Regions from separate parts of the Streptomyces sp. NPDC093097 genome, predicted to be linked through region 2. Evidence: riboswitches for the same ligand, from Rfam matches in the RefSeq annotation. Region 2 holds a riboswitch; the other holds the start of a gene.
The links. Region 2 has a riboswitch for cyclic di-AMP ahead of ACIQE0_RS14195 (transglycosylase family protein). Riboswitches for the same ligand answer to the same signal wherever they lie in the genome.

Region 1 (3,622 bases), on a different contig from region 2:
AGCAGCGACCGCACGAGGCGGGCGAACTCCTCGCGCCGGGCGGGCGGAAGGTAGTTCAGCACCGAGCTGTGGAAGACCACGAGCGTCGCCTCGGGCGGCGCCTGGGCGGCCAGCGCCGGCAGCTCGTCGACCAGGTCGCCGCGGACGAGGACGGGGCGGGGTGCGGTCCGCACCGCCTCGACGGCCGCCGTGAGCCGCGCCGCACGGGCCTCGTCGCCCGGCCAGACCAGGGCCCGCAGCCAGCGGAGGTCGTCCGCGTTCCCGACCGGGTCCAGCGGGTCCAGGTCGATGCCGCCGCGCCAGACGATCTCGGGCAGGTCGCCGGGCAGCGCCGCCGCACCGCCGTCGTCGCCGGGCACCGACCCGCTGGTGCGGCAGGTGAACGTGAGGGGGGACTCCGGTGCGCCCCCTTCGACGGCGGCGCTCCCGTGAGGGCCGCCCGTCCCGCGGCCCGCCTCCTGGACGTACCGGTAGCGGTACCGGTCCGGGTGCAGGCACAGCCCCGCCGACGTCCCGACCTCCAGGAGGGCCAGCGGCTGCGGCAGACGGGCCAGCAGCGGCAGCAGCGCGGCGCAGCGGGCCGGTTCGTTGGTCTGGGTGGAGCGCCGCACGATCACCGAGCGGACCTCATCCCAGTGCCGGACCGTCCACTCGCGCCAGCGCCCGTAGGCCACCGCGCCGCGCGGCCCCAACTCCGCGTGCGGGCCGTCGAGATAGCGCACCGCGGCGAGCAGCAGGTTCGGCTGCTGCTTGTTGCCGGCCGGCAGCGACCCCGAGAGCAGCTCGCAGAACTCGTCGTCCTGGCCGATCCGGGCGGTCAGCTCCTCGTGCGCGTCGGACCGCCCCCGCGCCTGTTGCCGGGAGAACTCCCGGTACCGATCCGCCACTTCCTGTGGGGTGTTGACGACGTTCCCGGTGTTCGTGACGTTGACGACCATGAGGCGACGTTACCGTCCTCACCCTCAGTGATCACGAGGCGTCCCTCCGCATAACAACTGACACACAATCATCGCGAGATCGTTTGGCGCGATGACGCCAACTCGCCCTGTTTGCGGCCGTACTGGGGGCAAAAGTCCACGCCAGGGCTCTTTGGGAGGGCGTGCGGAACCCCCGGGGATTCGTGGGAACGCTTGGATTTCCGCCGTCGTCTCTATTACTGTCCGATAACGGAGCGCGGTCGTCCCAGCCGTCGCAAGTGGCGGCGCCGCGCGCCGACGCCGAATCCCGTACGCACTTTTCCGCACCGCCAGAACGACCCTTGAGCCACCCCTGCACACGCCGGCCTCCCGCCCTGCCCGACCCGTGTCCACGACCCGCGTCGAGCCGCCCGGATCGACCGGTTTCGGGGAGCCTGCCGGATCCGCCTGGGATTGCCGGGAATTGAGTGGAGGGAACCGGGGAACCACCCTCTTGGGGTGAATCGGGCGCCTCCCGCCAGGCGGTGCCCGTAGGAGACCTTCCTGCTCCGAACCCGTCAGCTAACCCGGTAGGCGAGAAGGAAGGAAAGGAGTGCGCCCCCGTGGCGTCCAATAGGCCCGCCCCTCACGCTCCATCCGGCTACGGAGTCGGCGGCCCCGCCGACTTCGGCGGCCCGATCGGCTTCGCCGGCCCCGCCGGCCACGCCGCCCCCATTGGTCCCGGCGGCCCCGCCGAGCCCGGTGATCCCGTCGCGGAACCGGCCAGCGGGGCGCCGTTCGGCGCGGCGCAGCGCGGTGGAGTACCGCTCGACGGGGGGCAGCATCGTGCCGACCCGTCCCATGTCCCCTTCCCCTATGGAGAGTTGCCCGACGGGCGGCCGTCGGGTGACGGCTCGCTGCCCCCTGAGGGGACGCCCCAGGGGGCGTTGCCCGGAGGCGAGCCGGTCCACCGTCCCGAAGGGGACGGCGCCGGGGCGGAGTGGGTCTCGGGTGACGCGGTGGGCGTCGACGAGGAGACCTTCCGTTCCCTGCGCGGCAAGCACCGGGTGGCCAGGCAGCGCGGCAGCGGCCTGGCGCGCGGCGGTACGGCGCTGGGCGTCGGCGTGATCGCGGCGGTCGGCGCGAGCGGAGTGGCCGCCGCCGAGGGCCGGCCGCCGGTGCCGATCTCGATGCCGGACCCCGGCGGTGCGGCCGACGACGCCGCAGCGCACACCCCGGCGGCCGCCCCCCCGGCCACCACCGCGGACGCCTCCGCCCCCGCCGCCGCCCACCCCCGGCCCGGCGACACCACCCAGGGCACGGGCCCGGCCGAGGCGCTGCGCCACCGCATCCTCCAGCAGGGCGGCGGCCCGCAGGAGTCCGGAGCGCCCGAGGAGGAGGTAGCCGGCGGGCAGGCCGTCCAGGACGCGCCGGTGGGCCATGGCGCCGAGGAGCCGACCGCGACGGCGGAGAAGGCGACCGGCGAGGCGCCCGCGACGGCGGCCGCGGCCCCTGCGGCCGGCCAATCCGCCCACCGCGCAACGGACTTCGTCGCCCCGGTCGCCTCCGCCGCCCTCGCCACCGGCTTCGGGCAGATCAGCAACCGCTGGGCCGCGGACCACACCGGACAGGACTTCACGGCCCCAACGGGCACGCTGGTCAGGGCGGTTCACGACGGGACGCTCACCCAGGCCGGCTGGACGGGCGCGTACGGCTACCGCAGCGTCCTCACCCTCGACGACGGCACGGAGCTCTGGTTCTGCCATCTGTCCTCCCTGGTCAGGGCGTCGGGCCGGGTCCATGCGGGCGAGGTCATCGGCCGCGTCGGCGCCACCGGGCACGCCGCCACGCCGCACCTCCACCTGGAGGTCCGCCCCCACGGGGGCGCCCCGACCGACCCGGTGTCCTGGCTGCGCGACCGCGGGGTCGGCATCTGAGGACCAGGCCGGCCGCCCACCCCCCCGTGGGCGGCCGACCGCACCGCGGCGCGGAACGGGGAACAACTCCCCCCGAACGGGAAACAACTCCCCTTGCCCCGGCGTTGATAGGACATGAACGCACCACACGCCCAGAGCTCCACCGGCCACCCGCTCGGTTCGCTGACCGTCTCCCGGCTCTGCCTCGGGGGCAACGTCTTCGGCTGGACGGCCGACGAGGCCCAGTCCTTCGCCGTCCTCGACGCCTACGTGGCCGGCGGGGGGAACTTCATCGACACCGCCGACGTGTACTCGGCCTGGGTGCCCGGCAACAAGGGCGGTGAGTCCGAGACCGTCCTCGGCAACTGGCTCGCGTCCCGCGGCAACCGCGACGACGTCGTGATCGCCACCAAGGTCGGCGCCCACCCCGACCACAAGGGCCTGTCCGCCGCCACGATCAAGGCCGCCGTCGACCAGTCCCTGGCCCGGCTCCGCACGGACCGCATCGATCTCTACTACACCCACTACGACGACGAGTCGGTCGAGGTGGGCGAGTTCCTCACCGCCCTGGACGACCTCGTCAAGGCCGGCAAGGTCCGCGAGATCGGCGCGTCCAACATCTCCGCGCGGCGCCTGGAGGAGTCGCTGGACTTCTCCGCGCGCGAGGGCGTGGCCCGTTACGTGGCCCTCCAGCCCCACTACAACCTGGTCTCCCGGGACACCTACGAGGGCGAACTCGCCGAGGTGGCCGCCCGCAACGGCGTCGCCGCCGTCCCGTACTACGCCCTCGCCTCCGGCTTCCTGACCGGC
Region 2 (3,622 bases):
CGACTGGGCGGGCATGATGATCCGGCACGGCGGGGGGCCGCGCGGCGGCGTCGCCCGTTCCGTGAAGAAGATGCGGGCGTATCTGGCCGAGCTGATCCACCGCAAGCGGGCCGACCTCGGCGACGACCTGATCTCGGGGCTGATCCGGGCCTCCGACCACGGTGAGCACCTCACGGAGAACGAGGCCGCCGCCATGTGCTTCGTGCTGCTGTTCGCCGGCTTCGAGACGACGGTCAACCTGATCGGCAACGGCATCTACGCGCTGCTCCGCAACCCCGCCCAGCGGGAGCTGCTCCAGAAGTCGCTCGCGGCCGGCGACACCGACCTGCTCACCAACGGCATCGAGGAACTGCTGCGCTACGACGGGCCGGTGGAGCTGGCGACCTGGCGGTACGCGACCGAGGAACTGACGCTGGGCGGCGCGCGGATAGCCGAGGGGGACCCGGTGCTGGTGGTGCTGGCCGCCGCCGACCGCGACCCGGCCCGGTTCACCGAGCCGGACGTGCTCGATCTCACGCGGCGTGACAATCCGCATCTGGGATACGGGCACGGCATCCACTACTGCCTCGGCGCACCGCTGGCCCGCCTCGAAGGCCAGACCGCGCTCGCGACGTTGCTGACGCGGCTGCCGGATCTCCAACTTGCGGCGGAACCGGACGAATTGCGCTGGCGCGGCGGGCTCATCATGCGCGGATTGCGCACACTTCCCGTGGAGTTCACGCCCGAACCGTCCTGACCAGGGACGGGCCCATAGTTGACGGAACGTCAGCTGCGTGACCAATGCGTGATAAGCGCTACACCGGCTTGTGACAGCGCGTGACCCCGGTTACCTTTCCAGCGGCGATCGGGTCGGCCGGGGGCTGCCGTACGGCGAACCCTCCGACCCCGATCGGCACCTCCAATCGCCGCGCGAAAGGCAACCGCATGCGTTCCGGGAACGGCCGGCACCGTCGCCCCCGACAAGCACCGGCCATCTTTGTCACGGTCGGAGTGACCGGCGCGGGCCTGGCCCTGCCGTTGCTCAGTGCGGGCGGCGCCCAGGCCGCCGACACCACGACGTGGGACCGCGTCGCCCAGTGCGAGAGCGGGGGCATGTGGAGCTCCGCCAGCGGCAACGGCTTCTACGGCGGCCTCCAGCTCACCCAGGAGATGTGGGACGACTACGGCGGCTCCGCCTACGCCTCCCGCCCCGACCTCGCCAGCCGCGCCCAGCAGATAGCCGTGGCCCAGGCGATCCTCGACGACCGCGGCCCCGACGCGTTCCCCAGCTGCGCGCTGGAGGCCGGACTGGCCAAGGGCGGCAGCAAGCCCGGCGTGGACCCGGGCAGCACCAGCCGGCCCGACCCGCGCCCGTCGCCGAGCCACCCCGCGCACGACGACCCGGCGGACGACGCCCCGGCCGCCGGCGACCCCTCCGGCACGGCGGGAGAGCCGGGCCAGGCGGGCCCGGGCATGGACACGCCCACCCTGCCCGGCAGCGGCTCCGGCTCCGACGCGGACGCCGACACCGGCGTCGACGCCCCGGACGCGCCCTCGGCGACCCCGGCCCCCGCGGACTCCGCGTCCCCCTCCGGGCCCTCGTCCGCCGACCCGTCCCCCTCGTCGTCCGGCCGGCCGGCCACGCCGTCCCACGGGGCGCCCTCCGGGACCCCGTCCGCCCACCCGTCGGGCCCGGCGTCCACGCCGCCCGCCGCCGGCAGGCACCGCGGTGCGCCGGAGGACGGCACGGGTGCCGACGGCGGCCGGGACGGCGACGGCGGCCGGCACCCCTCCCGCGGCGGGGACGCGCACCGCACGCCCCCGGCGGGCACCGGCGACTACCGCGTGCGCCCCGGTGACAACCTGTCAGCCATCGCCGAGCACCACGACCTGCCCGGCGGCTGGCCCGCGCTCTACGACCGCAACCGGGATGTCGTCGGCGCCGACGCGGACCTCATCCTGCCTGGTCAGTTGCTCGATCTCGGCCGGACGCAGGGGTAGTTACCGCAGGTTCGGGGCGTTTCGTAAAAGTGAGATATGGCTCTCGTTGCGGGGGATGGGGGAAACTCCGTCCCCCGTTTCCATACCAGTGCCTACCTGCGGAAATAACCTCCCCGGTGATCAAAAACGGTCAACTGGGTTCAGAAGATGGGGTTTGAACACCAAGGGGCTTTTGCTTACGGTCAGGACCGCTCGCCAAAGCGGGCCCTTCGATCGCACGCCGAGTCCTGCCGGCGGTCGGAGTCGACGACGCGCAAGCGCCGAAGGCAGGAGCGGGGGACCCAAGGTAAGTGCCGGCCCCGCCCGCGAAAGCGGGTCAGCCGGCTTGGGGTGAAGCCGCGTGCGCAGCAGTGCACGCGGCCGGGCAGCTCACACGGCCCGAACCCGACAGCTCACCTCGTAGGCGTCGGTGAGGAAACGAACGCACGATGCTGATCAACAAGGGCAAGCACCGCCGCAGCTCCAAGGCCGTCCGCGTCGCCACCCTGGCCGGTGTCGCCGGCGCCGCCGTCGCCGTCCCGCTGATGGGCGCCACCTCCGCTTCCGCCGCCTCCGTCGCCACCTGGGACAAGGTCGCCCAGTGCGAGTCCGGCGGCAACTGGTCGATCAACACCGGTAACGGCTACTACGGTGGCCTGCAGTTCTCGAACTCCAGCTGGGCCGCCGCCGGCGGTACCCAGTACGCGGCCCGCGCCGACCTGGCCACCAAGGCCCAGCAGATCGCCGTGGCCGAGAAGCTCCTCGCCATGCAGGGCCCGGGTGCCTGGGGCTGCGCCGGCGCCGGCAACCTGACCGCCGGTGGCCCGGCCGCCAACGTCGACACCTCCGGCGCCACCGTCAAGAAGAGCCAGGGCACCGAGCTCCGCAAGCAGACCCAGGGCGCCGAGGTCCGCAAGCAGACCCAGGGCACCACCAAGAAGTCCGCCCCGGTCCGCGAGCAGTCCCGCCCGGCCGCCCCGCAGGACTCGCACCGCTCCGGTGCCACCTACACCGTGAAGTCGGGCGACACCCTCGCCAAGATCGCCAAGGCGCACGGCACCCACTGGAAGGCGCTCTACGCCGCCAACAAGTCCGTCATCGGCGGCAACCCCAACCTGATCTTCCCGGGCCAGCACCTCAGCATCTGAGCCTGACCCGCAAGAGCTGCCCCGCCCCGGCGCGTACCCCCGAGCGCGCCGTGGCGGGGCTTCTTGCGTGCCGCCCCGCCACGGCGTTCCCCGCATAGCGAACACTGCGCGGAAACCTCCCGTGAACTGGGATTTCGGGCTGCTTGCCGGGTTTTTTGGACCCGTGGAGCGGGCCACGGGCGAGCGGATCCGTCCAAGGCCGTTAGGCTCATGCCGAGAACTCCAGACACCTCCGAAGGAGACAACGTGCCGTCCATCGACGTCGTCGTAGCCCGCGAAATTCTCGACTCGCGAGGTAATCCCACGGTCGAGGTCGAGGTCGGCCTCGACGACGGCAGCACCGGCCGTGCCGCCGTTCCGTCCGGTGCCTCGACCGGCGCCTTCGAGGCCGTCGAGCTCCGGGACGGCGACCCCAACCGCTACCTCGGCAAGGGCGTGGAGAAGGCCGTCCTGGCCGTCATCGAGCAGATCGGCCCGGAGCTGGTCGGCTACGACGCGACCGAGCAGCGGCTGAT

Region 1: linked by a shared signal. The riboswitch ahead of ACIQE0_RS36525 (M23 family metallopeptidase) and the one ahead of ACIQE0_RS14195 (transglycosylase family protein) in region 2 are both predicted to bind cyclic di-AMP.

The regions. Positions count from the first base shown of each region.
Region 1 is NZ_JBIVOW010000036.1:18,650-22,271, reverse strand. Features, by position in the region: gene ACIQE0_RS36530 (DUF2332 domain-containing protein) at 1-938, opposite strand, end outside; cyclic di-AMP (ydaO/yuaA leader) riboswitch at 1,343-1,508, shown strand; gene ACIQE0_RS36525 (M23 family metallopeptidase) at 1,520-2,833, shown strand; gene ACIQE0_RS36520 (aldo/keto reductase) at 2,948-3,622, shown strand, end outside.
Region 2 is NZ_JBIVOW010000006.1:423,687-427,308, forward strand. Features, by position in the region: gene ACIQE0_RS14185 (cytochrome P450) at 1-736, shown strand, start outside; gene ACIQE0_RS14190 (transglycosylase family protein) at 991-1,980, shown strand; cyclic di-AMP (ydaO/yuaA leader) riboswitch at 2,229-2,401, shown strand; gene ACIQE0_RS14195 (transglycosylase family protein) at 2,409-3,107, shown strand; gene eno (phosphopyruvate hydratase) at 3,318-3,622, shown strand, end outside.